3 regions of the Kitasatospora sp. NPDC048722 genome follow, and region 1 is predicted to be linked to each of the others. Evidence: riboswitches for the same ligand, from Rfam matches in the RefSeq annotation. Region 1 holds a riboswitch; each other region holds the start of a gene.
What was found. Region 1 has a riboswitch for cyclic di-AMP ahead of AB0C76_RS22000 (NlpC/P60 family protein). Riboswitches for the same ligand answer to the same signal wherever they lie in the genome.
Positions count from the first base shown of each region.

Region 2: another riboswitch for cyclic di-AMP. It lies ahead of AB0C76_RS32410 (transglycosylase family protein); the one in region 1 lies ahead of AB0C76_RS22000 (NlpC/P60 family protein).
Region 3: another riboswitch for cyclic di-AMP. It lies ahead of AB0C76_RS28325 (M23 family metallopeptidase); the one in region 1 lies ahead of AB0C76_RS22000 (NlpC/P60 family protein).

Region 1 is NZ_JBEZGX010000029.1:65,051-70,272, forward strand. Features, by position in the region: gene AB0C76_RS21995 (NlpC/P60 family protein) at 1-937, shown strand, start outside; cyclic di-AMP (ydaO/yuaA leader) riboswitch at 1,287-1,440, shown strand; gene AB0C76_RS22000 (NlpC/P60 family protein) at 1,451-2,575, shown strand; gene AB0C76_RS22005 (NlpC/P60 family protein) at 2,803-3,849, shown strand; gene AB0C76_RS22010 (hypothetical protein) at 3,888-5,033, shown strand; gene AB0C76_RS22015 (glycosyltransferase family 87 protein) at 5,058-5,222, opposite strand, start outside.
Region 2 is NZ_JBEZGX010000058.1:13,280-18,501, forward strand. Features, by position in the region: gene AB0C76_RS32395 (ATP-binding protein) at 1-373, shown strand, start outside; gene AB0C76_RS32400 (DUF397 domain-containing protein) at 816-1,088, opposite strand; gene AB0C76_RS32405 (hypothetical protein) at 1,660-2,631, shown strand; cyclic di-AMP (ydaO/yuaA leader) riboswitch at 2,994-3,153, shown strand; gene AB0C76_RS32410 (transglycosylase family protein) at 3,140-4,435, shown strand; gene AB0C76_RS32415 (hypothetical protein) at 4,717-4,917, shown strand; gene AB0C76_RS32420 (LacI family DNA-binding transcriptional regulator) at 5,070-5,222, opposite strand, start outside.
Region 3 is NZ_JBEZGX010000044.1:19,567-24,788, reverse strand. Features, by position in the region: gene AB0C76_RS28335 (alpha/beta hydrolase) at 1-66, opposite strand, end outside; gene AB0C76_RS28330 (YiaA/YiaB family inner membrane protein) at 205-495, opposite strand; cyclic di-AMP (ydaO/yuaA leader) riboswitch at 749-907, shown strand; gene AB0C76_RS28325 (M23 family metallopeptidase) at 920-1,753, shown strand; gene AB0C76_RS28320 (hypothetical protein) at 1,803-2,714, opposite strand; gene AB0C76_RS28315 (GNAT family protein) at 2,760-3,371, shown strand; gene AB0C76_RS28310 (sensor domain-containing protein) at 3,472-4,230, shown strand; gene AB0C76_RS28305 (hypothetical protein) at 4,316-5,095, shown strand; gene AB0C76_RS28300 (hypothetical protein) at 5,092-5,222, opposite strand, start outside.

The sequences.
Region 1 (5,222 bases):
GCACGCCGCGCCGCAGCCGAACAAGACGGACGTCAAGGCGCAGATCGACGAGCTGCAGCAGGAGCAGGAGCAGGCCGCCGAGAAGTACAACGGCGCCAAGGAGCGGGCCGACCAGCTGCGCAAGCAGGCCGACCAGCTCCAGGACCAGGTGGCTCGCGGTCAGGAGCAGATGACCCAGCTTCAGACCGGCCTCGCCGGCGTGGCGGGCGAGCAGTACCGCACCGGCGGCATCGACCCGTCCGTCCAGCTGATGCTCTCCTCCGACCCGAACAACTACCTGGCCAAGGCCTCCAGCGTGCAGCAGGCCACCGCCACCGAGACCGACGCGCTCAAGGGCCTGCTGGACCAGCAGCGCCGCCTGGACCAGGAGAAGGCCGAGGCCGCCGCGGTGCTGGCGTCCCTGGACTCCACCACCAAGGACCTGAACCAGGCCAAGGCGGACGTCAACACCAAGCTCAAGGCGGCCCAGGACCTCCTCAACTCGCTCAGCGCCTCCGAGCGCGCGGCGCTGAAGGCCCAGCAGGCCCAGGACGACCGCGCCTCGCGCGGCACCGACCGGGTCGACCTCAGCAGCCTGCCGCCGGCCAGCGGCTACGCGGCCGTGGCCGTGGCCAAGGCGATGAGCAAGCAGGGCTCGCCGTACGTGTGGGGCGCCACCGGGTCGACGACCTTCGACTGCTCGGGCCTGATGGTCTGGTCATACGGTCAGGCCGGCGTCTCGCTGCCGCGCACCTCCCAGGAGCAGGGCCACTACGGCACCCGGGTGCCCTCGCTGGACCAGGCCCAGCCCGGTGACCTGGTGATCTACGGCCCCGACATGCACCACGTCGCGATGTACATCGGCAACGGCATGGTGGTGCACGCGCCGCACACCGGCGACGTGGTCAAGGTGATGAAGGCCGACGCGATGCCGATCAACACCATCCGCCGGGTCTGACCCCCCGACACGCCGGGGGCCGGCGGAAACGGCCCTGTGATCCGCGCCACCTCCCGACCGGGGGTGGCGCGTTCGCTTGAGCGCGTTTCACTGCGTTTCACCACGTTCGCGTGACAAGTGATCAGCCTTGCGTACTGCCGCGATCACCTTCTGTCATCTTCACAAAAGAACTTGGTTATTCTTCCGCCTTTTTTCTGACAAGGATTTGAACCGATCACGGTTCAGTTACTAGGGTCGTGCCCCGAACCACCGCACTGTCGATCGCCCAGCCAGGGTGGCGGCGGTGGTTCCCGCCGAGTTCGTGAAACAGCGGGACGGGTCGAAGCGACCGTCCGACAGGGGAGCCCAGTGATTGGGGGCGCTGTGGAGCGGAGCCGGGGAACCACGTTCCTCCGGGGTGAATCGGCGCCAGGTCGGCCGGTGGAACGGCCGTGAGGCGTCGTAGGGCATGCTTCCGGCCCGAACCCGTCAGCTCACCCGGTAGGCGGACGTAGGAAGAAGGAGTCCGCCTTCGTGGCGTCCCATCGTCGTCCCAAGCCCGCCGGCCGTGCCCGAGTTTCCTTCCTGACCGGAGTTGCCGCCGCGGCCGTCGCCCTCTCCGCGCAGTCCGGCGCCCACGCCGACCCCGCGCCGACCAAGGACCAGGTCAAGGAGCAGGTCGACCAGCTCAACGAGCAGGCCGAGGTGGCGACCGAGCAGTACAACGCCGCCCAGTCCAAGCAGCAGGAGCTGCAGAAGCAGGTCAGCGGCCTGCAGGACCAGGTGGCCCGCCAGCAGGAGCAGGTGACCGACCTCCAGGGCGGCCTTGCCCAGATCGCCGGTGAGCAGTACCGCAACGGGGGCATATCCCCGACCGTCCAGCTGATGTTCTCGTCCAAGCCGGACAACTTCCTCAGCCAGGCCGACGCCCTGAACCAGGCCGGCAGCACCCAGAAGGGTCAGCTGAAGGAGCTCCAGGACCAGCAGCGCAAGCTGGACCAGGACCGCAACGAGGCCCAGGGCAAGCTCGCCGAGCTGGACGCGACCACCCAGCAGCTGAAGGCGTCCAAGGAGCAGATCCAGGCGAAGCTGAAGGCCGCCCAGGACCTCTTCAACACCCTGTCCGAGCAGGAGCGCCAGGCCATCAAGGCGGCCGAGGACAAGGCCGCCGCCGATGCCAAGGCCAAGGCCGACGCCGCGAAGGCCCAGCAGGCCGCCGCCGATCGCGCCTCCCGCGACAGCAGCCGCACCGACCTCGGCTCGGCCCCGTCGTCCTCGCCGGTCGCCAAGCCGCCGGCGCCGGGCAGCTCGCGCGGTGCCGCCGCGCTGTCCTACGCCGCCACCAAGATCGGCAGTCCGTACGTCTGGGCCGCCACCGGCCCGAACTCCTTCGACTGCTCGGGCCTGATGGTCTGGGCCTTCGACCAGGCCGGCGTCTCGCTGCCGCGCACCTCGCAGGAGCAGGCCAACGCCGGGACCCGGATCGGCACGGACCTCTCCCAGGCCCAGCCCGGCGATCTGCTGATCTTCTTCAGCGACGCCCACCACGTCGGCATCTACGCCGGCAACGGCCAGGTGCTGCACGCGCCCAAGCCGGGTGCGAGCGTCCGCTACGAGGCGGTCACCAACATGCCGCTCACGTCCATCGTGCGGGTCTGATTCCCCGCTCGGCGTCCCGCAGGCCCGGCCCTCCTCCACGGAGGTCCGGGCCTGCGGCGTTTCCTTTCCTCGGGCTGGTGTCCGATTGGGGGTCAAATATTCGGGTTGGGAGAGGTTTGGACTCGGTTGCCCGGACTCGCTAACGTCTGCCACCGGACTCCCGCTCCAGGACCGCCCGCTTGGGTGCGGCGGCGGGACCGGTCCGCAGGATTGGAGCAGCCGCCGCCATGCCCGTGCACCGCCGTTCCCAACTGCTCGCCCGTGCGCTGGTGCTGACCGCTGCCGCCACCACCGCCCTGGGCGTCACGACGGGCGGCAGCGCCCAGGCCGCCCCCGGCAACCCGGACGCGTCCAGCCGCAAGGACGTCAAGGCGCAGGTCGAGCAGCTGTACAACGAGGCCGAACAGGCGTCGGAGAAGTACAACGCCGCTCAGGAGGCCCAGCAGCGGCTCCAGGGCGAGACGACCGTCCTCCAGGGCGAGATCGCCGCCGCCCAGGACCAGCTCAACCAGCTGCGCGGCGACCTCGCCACCGTGGCCGGCGCCGAGTACCGCTCCGGCGGCATGGCGCAGACCGTCCAGCTGATGCTCGCCACCGACCCGGAGGGCTACCTCGCCCGCGCCCGGAGCCTCGACCAGGCGACCGAGCGGCAGAACGAGACCCTGCACGAGCTGGTGTCCCGTCAGCGCGGGCTCGACCAGCGCCGCACCGAGACCGCCGCCAAGCTCGCCGAGCTGGACCAGGCCCGCCGGACGCTCGCCGACAGCAAGCAGGAGATCCAGCAGCGGCTGGCCAAGGCCCAGCGGCTGCTCAACAGCCTGGGCGCCGCCGAGCGCTCCCGGATGGCCGCGCAGGACGCCCAGGAGGCCGAGCAGCGCGCCACCCGCGGCACCGACCGGCTGGACCTCGGCACCACCCCGCCCGCCTCCGAGCGCGGGGCGGCGGCGCTCGCGGCGGCGGTGCGGATGATCGGGTCGCCGTACGTGTACGGATCCACCGGCCCCCGCGCGTTCGACTGTTCCGGTCTGATGTACTACAGCTGGCGGCAGGCCGGAGTGAGCCTGCCGCGCACCTCGCAGGCCCAGGCCTACGCCGGCCAGCGGGTGAGCCTGTCCGAAGCGCGACCGGGAGACCTGGTGATCTTCTACCGGGACATGCACCACGTCGGCATGTACGCCGGCGGCGGGGTGATCGTGCACGCCCCGTACCCGGGGGCCAGGGTGCGGTACGAGAGCGTCAACGCGATGCCCGTCGCGGGGGTGGTCCGGCTCTGAGCCCGACCCCGTCCGGACCGGACGCGATACGGCCCTGCGTGCTGTCCCGGCGCGGCGCCCTGCTGCTCGCCGCCGGAGGGCTGACCCAGCTGTCGCTGCCGCCCGTCGCCCCCTCGGCGACCGGCCGGGGGTTCGCCGGGGCGGACGAGCGGACCGAGGTGGCGGCGGTGCTGGACGAACGCGCGCGCGAGCTGCCGGCGACCACCGGACTGCCGCTGACCGCCGGCTACCGCAACCTGGTCGTCTCCCCGGGCACGGGCCCCGGCCGGCTGACCGCCACGGCCGACCTGGACGTCCGGGTCACCGGCTACGACGAGTACCCCGCCGTCTTCCCCCGCCGCCTCACGCTGACGCGGGCCGGCGGCTGGCGGGTCGAGCGCGAGGACGCCGCGAGCGGGCCGCCGGCGCTCTGGGACTTCGGGCCGGGACGGTCCGCGCGCGGCGCGCAGTGCCTGGTGCTCGGCCTTGCCACCGGACCGGACCCGGCCGGGCCGGCCGCGATCGGCGACCGTGCCGTCCCCGCGGTGAGCGCGGTCTGGGGCACCGGCTGGGCGGGCCGACTGCTGCTGGAACTGCCCGCCACCGAGCCGCAGTTCGCCCGCCTGCTGGAGGCCGACCCAGCCGGCTGGACGGGCATGGCGGCGGTCACCGTGGCCGCCCCCGGGGCGCCCTCGCACACCCCGGCCGACCGGGTGCTGATCAACCCCGAGGCGTTCGGGCGGCTCAGCGACTTCGGTCGCCAGGTCGTCGTCACCCACGAGGCCACCCACGTCGCGACCCGGGCCGACACCCGGGCCTGGACGCCGCTGTGGCTCTCCGAGGGCGTCGCCGACTGGACGGCCTACCGCGACTCCGGCCGCACGGACCGGCAGATCGTCCCCGAGCTGGCCCGGGACGTGGCCGCCGGGAGGGCGCCCACGGCGCTGCCCGCCGATCGCGACTTCGCCGCGGGCGCCACCGGCATCGCCCAGGCCTACGAGCAGGCCTGGCTCGCCTGCCGGCTGATCGCCGCCCGCTTCGGCACCGACCGCCTGGTCGCGTTCTACCGGGCGGTGGGCGGGGCGGACGGCGCGGGGGAGGATCGCGACCAGCGGATGGACCGGCTGTTCCGGGCCGAACTGGGCGTCGGGAAGGACGAGTTCACGCGGCTGTGGCTGGCCGAGGTGGCCGCCCTCAACGCCTAGGACGGGGCGCCGGCGGCCACGGCACTAGCGCCCGGCCGGGGTGTTGGGCCGGTCGATCCCGTCGAGCAGGTCCTGCTCGTAGGCGATGCCCGGGCGGACCGGGTAGGAGCCGGCCGGGACGGGCTCCGGCTGCGTCAGCACCACGGTCGGCGGCAGCCGGTCCGCGCCGCGCGTGGAGCGCCAGAGACG
Region 2 (5,222 bases), on a different contig from region 1:
CGCGTCGGAACTCGTGACCAATGCGCTGCGGCATGCGATCGGCGCACGGCCCGACCCGGTGGGCGGCGCCCTGGGCGAGTACGACTTTCCCACACAGCCCGGCGGTGACGGCAGGCTGCCGATCCGAATAAGCCTCGTGCACCGCGCGCCGCAGATCGTCTGCGCGGTCAGCGACCCGAGCAGCATCGGCCCGGTCGCCCGGGAGGCGGACTTCGTGGCCGAATCCGGCCGCGGGCTGCACCTGGTGGACTCGTTCAGCCACTCCTGGGGCTGGCACCCCCTGGGCGGCGGCAAGGTCGTCTGGGCGCTGTTCGAAGCCGAAGCCCGGGCCGCGACCCCCGAACTCGGTGGCCGGCACCGTCGCTCCGCCTAGCGGCGGACGGGCACGCACCCCCGCAGCGCGGGCACGCGTCCCCGGCTCGACGGACACCCCGGGAGGACCGAACCCCCGGGAAGAAGTGGCAGTTCGCCCCGGCCGAGCTCGCGCCGGAGACCCCTGGGCCCCCCGCAGCACACCCGCAACGACCAGTTGGCCCCCGACGCCCGACGGGCCGGCAGTGCACGGGACAGCCGGGACGGCAGCGCACGGGACGGCGGCGGAACCCGCGCAGAGGCACCCCGCCGAGCACGTGACCGAGCGCGTGACGAAGCGCGCGGACGACGGCGGGGCCGAGCCCGCGAAGAAGACAAAGGCCGCCGTGGTGTCAGCACCCACGACGGCCCCCCGATGGCTCCGGGTGCGGAGCGGTGGCCGGACCGGCGGACGTCCGGTGAAGCGGCCGGACGGCCCGGTGAACGGCCGGATGGACGCCCGGTCAGGCGGACAGGTGATCGAACTCCCCGTCCTTGGCCCCCAGCAGCATCGCGGCGATCTCGGCCCGCGTGTAGATGAGCGCCGGACCGTCCGGGAAGCGCGAGTTGCGCATCGCCACGTCGCCCCCCGGCAGCGCGGCGAACTCGACGCAGTTGCCCTGGGAGTTGCTGTGCAGGCTCTTCTGCCAGACCACTCCCTCCAGCTCGGTGGCGGCCATCCCGTTGTAGGGACCGTACGAGCCGCCCAGGTCCTGCGATTCGTGCGAGTCGTGCATAGAAGTCTCCCGAAGAGCCCCGGAGTTGTGGTCCAGCGCGGCGCTCCCGGCACCCGCCGAACGAACGGGCCGGCCCCGTACCAGCCCGGCACAACGCCTCACTTGACGCGATGATAGCCGTTGTGCACGTGCATCAGCACGAGACGGTGCAGGTGCACGAGGCCTTTCACCGGCCGACCTGAACCCTTCACGGACCCTTCTCCTGACGGTACGTAAACGGACATAGTGGACCGAACCGGCCGGCTCCCGATAACCGGCCGTGAGCGGCTCCCCGCTGAATGTTGATCTTCGAAAGCCGGGAGTCGCGCACTCGTGACCCTCCGTCAGACCGCCCGTCGACTGTGAGACATCTCACGTGCCACGGGTGCAACGTGACGCCCCACCGGGCACGTCTCCAGGAGATACCGGCGGACGCGCGGGGGTTGGGCCAGGTATGTCCGGAATGTGACCTAATGACCGCTGATCGACCCGCGCACGCGAGACCTCCGCGCGCCGCGCACACCACGCTCGCTCGAAACCGGCACGGCAGCCGACTGCAGCCCTGACGGGCCGATGTCCTACGATCTCCGCCATGAGCACCGCAGCCATCCCGGGCGCGCCACTGCCCGTTCGCACTCCAGGCTCCCGTGCGCGGGGGCGCCACCGTCGCCCCGAGCGCCCCGAGATCCCGGCCGGCTCCCCGGCCCTGGTGCTCGCCGTGCCCGCGACCGCCGGGCCCGAGTCCCGCTCGGTCGTCGAGGAGCTGCTCTCGATCGTCCGCAGCGAACAGAACGGCGTCCAGACCGCGGTGGGCTACCTCCCCGGCGACGGCACCGAGGGCGCGGACGGCACCGAGCGCAGCATCGGCGAGCTGCTGGCGGCCGCCGCCGAGGCCGGCGTGCCGGCGCCGATCCTGGTACCGCTGGTGCCCGGCCCGCACGACTTCCTGCCCGAACTCCACGCGCTCGCCGCCGAGTACGGCGCCCACGTCACCGACGTGCTGGGCCCGCACCCGCTGCTGGCCGAGGCCGTCCACGTACGCCTGTCCGAGGCCGGGCTGGCCCGCGCCGACCGCGCCCGTCTGTTCGCCATCGCGACCGCCGCGGACGGCGTCGTGCTGACCACCGTCGGCGGCGAGGACGCCGCGGCCGCCGCCGGCATCACCGGCGTACTGCTGGCCGCCCGCCTGGCCGTCCCGGTCGTCGCCGCCGCGCTCGACGTGCCCGGCTCGGTCGCCGCCGCCGTCGCGCACCTCAAGGAGACCGGCTCGCAGCGCCCCGCACTGGCCCCGCTGGTGATCGGCCCGGAGGCGGACTCCGAGCTGCTCGCCACGGCCGCCGAGGAGACCGGCTGCCCGTCCGCCGCGCCGCTCGGCGCCTACCAGACGGTCGGCCAGCTCATCGCCTCGCTGTACCTGGCCGCGCTGCCGGCGCCGTCCGCGGAGGCCCTGGCCGCCGCGCAGGCCGAGGCCGAGGCGGCGGAGGCCGCCTCCGAAGGCTCCCGCGCGGCCCACGCGGCCGGCGGGACGGCCTCCGGGGCGACCGGGGAGGCCGCCGGCGAGTAGCCGCCGACCGCACGTACGAAAGGGCCCGGAACGACCGCGTTCCGGGCCCTTTCGGCTTGCGGCGTAAGGGAATTAAGGACCGAATGTGCGAGATGTCCGTTCTGTGATTGTTTGCGATCGGGTGATTGTCCGTCATGCGAATCCTGAGAGCCTGCCAGTTGTGCACATCCGCAGGTTTATTGCGAGAAAACGATCATTTTCGATCTTGAAGAAGGAAAGTTTTGGTGGCTTTCCATAATCCGTGATGCGCATCACAGGTATTTGCAGTTCGAACTTAAGTCTGCTTAACGTGCTCCCCGTTCGTGACCACACGGACCCAGCACATCCGCAACGCCGAGTCCTGCCGTCGGGTGCGCTGGAAGCGCGAAAACGCACCACGGCAGGAGCGGGGGACCCACAGGTAAGTCGCCCCGGACCGCTCCACGGAACGGTCCTGGGCTAGGGGTGAAGCCGCGCCACAGCGCGGCCGGGCAACTCCGGCCCGAATCCGACAGCTCACCTCGCAGGCGTGGGAGAGGACCGCGTCTTCATGCTGCCCACCAACGGCTCTCGCCTGTCCAGCCGCACCCGCCGTGTGATCGCCGCCCTCGGCGTCGCGGGCGTCGGCCTCACCATCCCCTGCCTCACCACCGGCACCGCCTCCGCCGCCTCCGTCGCCACCTGGGACAAGGTCGCCCAGTGCGAGAGCGGCGGCGACTGGAGCATCAACACCGGCAACGGCTTCTACGGCGGCCTGCAGTTCACCTCCAGCACCTGGGCCGCCTTCGGCGGCACCTCGTACGCCCCGCAGGCCAACCAGGCCACCAAGGACCAGCAGATCGCCGTCGCCGAGAAGGTCCTCGCCTCGCAGGGCCCGGGCGCCTGGCCGGTGTGCTCCGTCCAGGCCGGCCTGACCGCGGGCGGCGCCCCGGCCGCCGTCGACACCTCCGCAGGTGCGAGCACCGCGAAGGCCGCCCCGGCCGCCAAGCCGTCCTCGAAGCCCGCCGCCAAGCCCGCCGCCCCGGCGCAGGACCAGGCGCAGGCCCCGGCCGCCGCCGACTCCGCCAAGGGCACCTGGACGCAGAAGCGCCAGGACTGGGCCCAGGGCGGCGCCCAGACCAACGCCTCGGACTACACCGTCGTGGCCGGCGACTGGCTGTCCACGATCGCCGACAGGCACAACGTCAAGGGCGGCTGGCAGCGCCTGTACGAGCTGAACCGCGGCACCCTGACCGACGGTCCGAACACCATCTACCCGGGCCAGCACCTGTCCCTCGGCGACTCCGCCCAGGCGCCGGCCGGCCAGTCCGGTGACTTCAACTGGTTCAACCGCTCGCAGAAGCCGGGCCAGTCCTCCGCCGGGAACGCCGTGAACGCCCAGCCGGCCGCCGAGGCCCAGACCCCGGCCGCCAAGCCGTCCTCGAAGCCCGCCGCCCAGGCGCAGACCCCGGCCCCGGCCGTCACCGGCTCGATGGCCGCCGCGGTCGACTTCGCCAAGGCTCAGGTCGGCCAGGCGTACGTCTACGGCGGCACCGGCAACGGCGGTTGGGACTGCTCGGGCCTGACCCAGGCCGCGCTGCGCGCCGCGGGCATCTCGATCCCGCGCGTCGCCAACGACCAGGCCGCCGCGAGCACCCACGTCTCGCTGGACAGCCTGCAGCCGGGCGACCTGCTCTTCTGGTCCAACAACGGTCAGGACTCCGGCGTCTACCACGTCGCGATCTACATCGGCGGCGGCCAGTACGTCGAGGCCGCCAACCCGAGCTCGGGCGTCCGCCTGCAGACCATCGCCAACTGGGCGCCGGACTTCGCCGGTCGCGTCTGAGGATCCTTCCGGAACCCTCCCGCCGGGGACGGGTGACGGATCGCGGATGACAGCGAACAGCTGACAGATAACAGATTTCATCATCTGTTATCTGTCAGCTGTCACCCGCCCGCCGCCCCGGGGAGAGACTGGTCGCTCTCCCCGGGGCTTCGGCGTCCCCGCACCCGAGATCCGCGCCGCCTCCCCGCGCACGCCCGCCGCTCCGCGCCTCGGAGCGTTCGCGTGGTCAAACCCCGGCCCAGCGGGCATGCTGCTGCTCCGCACCCGAGGAGGAGTCACCCATGGCCCAGGTCACCGTCACGCTCGACGCGAACCTCGCGATCGACGCGATGATGCTCTCCGGTACCAAGAGTCCCCAGGACGCCGTCGAACTGATCCTGCGCGACTACCTGGCCCGCGGTCGCCGCACCGAGACCCGCACCGGCGACACCGCCGACGGCCACCGCGTCACCTCCGACCGCCCGGCCGTCCAGGAGGGCTGACCCCGGCCCGGCACGGCACTCGCGGCCACTCGCGGCACGGCGCAGCCCAGCCCGGCACAACCCACCAGAGCCCGGCAGAGCCCGGCACGGCATGCCGAAGGGCCCCGGAGAGCAACCGCCCTCCGGGGCCCTTCACACTGCCTTCGCCGGCCTCAGCGCGCGCAGGCCCCCGTGGAGCCGCGCATGACCAGCTCCGGCTGGAACATGAACTCCCCACGCTGGGCGGCGTTTCCGCCCACCTCCTCCAGCAGCGCGTCCACCGCCGCCGTCGCCATCGCCTCGACCGGCTGGCGGATCGTCGTCAG
Region 3 (5,222 bases), on a different contig from region 1:
GTCGAAGGCGATCCGGCCGCCGGGAACGTCGAGGTACTGGGTCTCCGGGGTGGTGGTGCCGTTCATGGTGGGCCTCCTCGGTCCGCTGCTGCGGTGGCATCGGCGGTGCTGCCGATAGCCATAAAGCTAAGGCTAATAGCCTTAGCCGTCAAGCTATCGGCACCCGGGGTCGAGGTCGCCCGCGCCGAGCGGCACCCCGCCCCCTCAGGTCCCTTCGACCTTGAACGGGTCGTGCTCGCTGAGCAGCTTCTCCAGCCTGGCCTGGTCCACCCGGGTGACGATCTCGTTCGTCTCCTGCCTGTCCCGGATGACCTTGGCGAGCGTGAAGGAGGAGGTGACGGTGTAGAGCAGGCCGATCCCGAGGAAGGCCCGGGTCCAGGCTCCGACCGGCAGGTAGGCGATCCCGATGGCGAGGGCGGTGCCCGACAGGGCGAAGGAGAGCACGGCCTGGAGGTGGTACGCGGCCGTGGTGCGTGACTGCATCGGTGCGTTCATGGCGCCAGGATGGCGGCGGTCCGGCCCGCCGCACATGAGTAGGAGTACTCAGGCGGGCCTGTCGAGGTCGTCGTCCGGTGACTCCCAATCACGTTAAGTAGTGTCAGGGGTGGGCAAGAGCCGCAAACCAGTCATAGGGAACAAGCCGCCCGCCCGGTTGTCGGCCGTCCCGGGCGGATGGCTTGGAATCAGGGCGTCCTAGGATTAACGTCTGATAACGCAGCGCGGTCGAAACGCCGTACCCAGACGGCACCGTGCGCCGTCGCCTAATCCCGCCGGCCGGCCTCCGGGCAGGTCAGGGAGCCGGGGAACCACGTTCCTTGGGGTGAATCGGCGGGGCCCCGGCCCGGCCGTAGGAGACCTTCCTGCTCCGAACCCGTCAGCTAACCCGGTAGGCGCGAAGGAAGGAAAGGAGCACGCCTCCGTGGCGTCGACGCACACCCCGGCACAGCCCGCCGGCCCTGCCGCCGGTACCCAGCTCCTCGAGCACCCCCGTCCGGCCGGGGACGAGTTCCCGGCCCCGGAGGCCGAGGCCAACCGCCACCGGATGCCGCGTCAGACCCGCGGAGCCTCCCCGCTGCTCGGCGTCACCGCCGTCGCCGCCACCCTGGGCGCCACCGGCTTCGCCTCCGCGACCCCGGCCGCCGCGCCCGCCATCGAGTCCCCGGACGAGGCCCCGGTCGCGCTCTCCGCCGACCCCGGCCTCGCGCTCGCCGCCCGCATCCAGCAGCAGGCCGACGGCCAGCGCACCGCCGCCGAGGAGAGCGCCCGCGTGCAGGCCGCGCAGGAGGCGCAGGCCAAGGCCGCCGCCAAGGAGGCCGAGGCGAAGAAGGCCTCCGACGACGCCGAGAAGGCCAAGGCCGCCGCCCTCACGCTGCCGGTGCGCGACTACAACCTGAGCGCCCACTACGGCCAGAGCGCCCGCTACTGGGCGCACCTGCACACCGGCCTGGACTTCGCCGCCGACACCGGCACCGCCGTGTTCGCGGTCGGCCAGGGCACGATCACCTCGGCCGGCTGGTCCGGCGCGTACGGCTACCGGATCGTCGAGACCCTGCCCGACGGCACCGAGATCTGGTACTGCCACCTCTCCTCGATCATCACGGGCAGCGGCAAGGTGACCTCGGGCCAGCAGATCGGCAAGGTCGGCGCCACCGGCAACGTCACCGGCCCGCACCTGCACCTGGAGGTCCGCCCGGGCGGCGGCGCCCCGGTCGACCCGGAGACCTGGCTCCAGCAGCGCGGCCTCAACCCCTAGCCTCCGCACGCGCGAACAGGAAGGCCCCGGCCGGCCGGGGCCTTCCGCATCAGCCCTCCTGCGGCGACTCAGGCGACTCAGGCGACTCCGACGACTCCGGCAGCTGCGCCAGGTACGCCTCGATCTCTCCCGACCCCGGCTCCGGCGCGAGCTCCGGGAACTCCTCGACCAGCATCCGCGGCAGCCCCGGCACCGTCCACTCGCCGTACAGCGCGAGTGCCACCTGCACCGCCGCCTCCTCGAACTGCCCGAAGTCCCCGGCCAGTTCGTCCGGCATCGGGCGCCCCAGCGCGTTCAGCTCGGCGAGGTTGCGGTAGCTTCGCCGCATCAGGCCCTGCTCCAGCAGCCGCCGCGCGCCGTCCGTGGCCATGCCGACCGAGAGAACCCGGCCCGGGCCCCAGCCCCGCTCGTCCGGCTCGTCCAGCCACCCGGCCTCGGCCAGCGCGGCGAACGCGTCCAGCCGTTCCTCCTCGCCCAGTTCGAGGAACCCGGCGAGCCAGTCCCGCACCGCCGCCCCGTCCGCGACGTCCACCCCGTGCGCGCGCAGCAGCACCGCGTACAGCCGGGGCCACGTCACCAGGTCGGCCCGGCGCAGCAGCCCGGCCGCGACCTCGCCCTGCCACTCGGCCTCGGCGTGCAGCCGCTCCTGCCGCTTGGCGTTGAGCCGCTTCGCCGCCCGCTGGTGGTCGACCAGGAGCCGGACGGCCTCGCCGTACGCGAACGGGTCCTCGTCGGGGGCGGGCTGGACGTACAGGTGGAGCCGCTCGTACAGCAGGTGTTCCACGGCGTCCGAGGTCAGTTCGGGCCAGCCGTCGCGCATCCTGCCCTCGCCCAGCTCCAGCAGTGCCAGCACCGTGCGCAGCGGCGCCTCGGCCACCGGGGTGCGGCCCTCCGCCGCCGCCCAGGCGAGCAGGTCGGCGGCCCTGGTGCGCGGGGCGAGTCGCAGGTCTTCGTCGTTCATAGCTCGAACGGTAACCGCTGGTCGGGGGGGGTAGGGTCGGCAGCCATGGTCCCCGTACGTCTCACCGGCCCCCGGCTGGCCGTCCGCGAGTACCACCACACCCCGGAGGAACTGGACGCGCTGCACGCGCTCTTCGGCGACCCGGAGGTCACGCGGTACCTCCCGTTCGAGCCGCGCGACCGCGAGGCCTGCGCGGACCAGCTCGACCTGTACGTGGAGGGGGCGATGGAGGAGCAGCGCGGCACCTACCGGTTGGCCGTCACCCTCCTCGCCGGAGCCGGAGCCGGAGCCGGAGCCGACGCCGACGGCCCGCTGGCCGCCACGCCGATCGGCCAGGCCGCCCTCACCCTCGGCCCGTACCGGTCGGCCGAACTCGGGTACGTGCTGCGCCGGGACGCGTGGGGGCACGGCTACGGGAGCGAGGCCGCCCGGCTGCTCTGCGTCCTCGCCTTCGACCACCTCGGCCTCCACCGGCTGGCCGCCTCCGTGGACGTCGACAACGCTGCCTCCGTCCGGGTGCTCGGGAAGCTCGGCTTCCAGCGGGAGGGCCGGGTCCGGCACGACGTCCTCAAGGGCGGCGTCTGGTCCGACTCGTACCTGTACTCACTCCTCGCCGACGAGTGGCGGGGGAGCGGAACGGCGGGTACGGGGGGTTAACCCCACCCCGGATCCGCCAGGCCTCCGGATGCCGCCGGACCACCCCGCCCGACAAGGATGAAACCGTCAGCAGGGGAACGAGACGGGCAGGGGCCGGGACATGAGCAGCTTCACCACACACGACCGCGACTGGGACTTCCTGGACGGCCACGACGGCCGCACCGGCGAGCGCACCGACCACGGCCGCCCCGCCCGGGCCCGCCGCACCGAGGAACCGCCGCCGTTCTGGCGGGCGCCGTTCTCCTCGCACTACTACCGCGAGGTCGGTTACGTCCTCACCGGCCTGCCGGTCGGGCTCGTGGGCTTCGCCGTCGCCGTCATCCTCTTCTCGTTCGGCGCCGGCACCTTCGTGACCGCCCTCGGCCTGCCCGTCCTGGCCGGGCTGACGGTCGCCGCCCGCGGCTTCGGCCGGCTGGAGCGCTCCCGGGCCCGCGGCATGCTCGCCCTGGAGGTGCCGGGTCCGGCGCCGGTGCGCCGGACCCGGCCGGGCGCCTGGGGCGCGATCACCGCACGGCTGGCGGACGCGGCCGGGTGGAAGGGCGTGCTGTACCAGGTGTTCATGTTCCCGTGGGCGGTGTTCAGCTTCACGATGACGCTGGTGTTCCTGCTGGTCGGCTGGACGATGGCGCTCTACCCGCTCTACCACTGGGTCTTCCCGACCTTCACCTCGTGGCGGGGCTACAAGGTGTTCGACTACACGGACGGCAAGGGCGTCGAGCACGTCTACTTCGTCGAGGGCGCCGGGCAGATCGCCGCGGTGTCGGTGGCCGGCATCGTGATCGTCTTCCTCACCGCCCAGCTGGTCCGCAGCCTGACCAACGTCAACCGGGCCGCGATCCAGGGCCTGTGCGGCCGCTGACCCGCCGAGCGAGCCCCTCCCGGCCCCGACCGCGCCCCGGACCGCTCCGGATGCGCCCGGGGCCGGCCCGTGTTGCGATGGCCGGGTGGCCGACGACACCCCAGCCGCGGACCCAGCCGCGGACCCAGCCGCCGACCCAGCCCCGGACCCGGACCCGCTGGTCACCTCCCGCCCCCTGGACGAGTACTGCGCGCTCTTCGGCCTCACCCGGGCCCGGTTAGCCGCCCTGCCGGGACCGGTGCTCGACTGCCCCGGCGGCGCCGCCGGCCTCTCCGCCGAGGCCCGCGTCCTCGGCTGCCGCGTGATCGCAGCCGACCCGGCCTACGCCCTGCCCCCGCCCGCCGTCGCCGCCCACGCGCTCGCCGCCCGGGCCGCGATGGCCGCCGCCATGACCACCCGCCCCGAGCTGTACCTGCCCGCGCGGCTGCTCCCGCCCGACCGCTACCTGCGCAGCTGGGACCGCGCCCGCCGGCTGTACGTCGCCGACGCCGCCGCCCACCCGGAGCGGTACGTGGCCGCGGCGCTGCCCCGATTGCCCTTCGCGGACGGCACGTTCGCCCTCACCCTGAGCGGCTACCTGCTCTTCGCCTACCCCGAACGCTTCGGCCCGGCACGGCAGTTGAACGCGCTGGTGGAGCTGGTGCGGGTGACCTCCCCGGACGGCGAGGTGCTCGTCCACCCGCTGCACGACGGCCGCGGCCGCGCCTGCGGCCACCTCGACGCCCTGCGGTACGCGCTCGGGGAGCGCCGGGTCACCAGCGAGATCCGCCGCTTCCCGCGCGCCGGTGACGGTCACACCCGCCGCGTCCTCGCACTGCGGGCCGCCGACCGTCGCCGCCGCCGCGGGGCCGGCCACACCGTCTAGGAGCCGTCCCCCGGATCCGCCTGCTGCGGCGGAACGACTGCGGGTACGGCCGCAGGTTCGCCTGCGGCTGCGGCTGCGGCTGCGGAAGCGGGCACGGGGACAGGGGCCTGCGGGCCGGCCGGCGCCT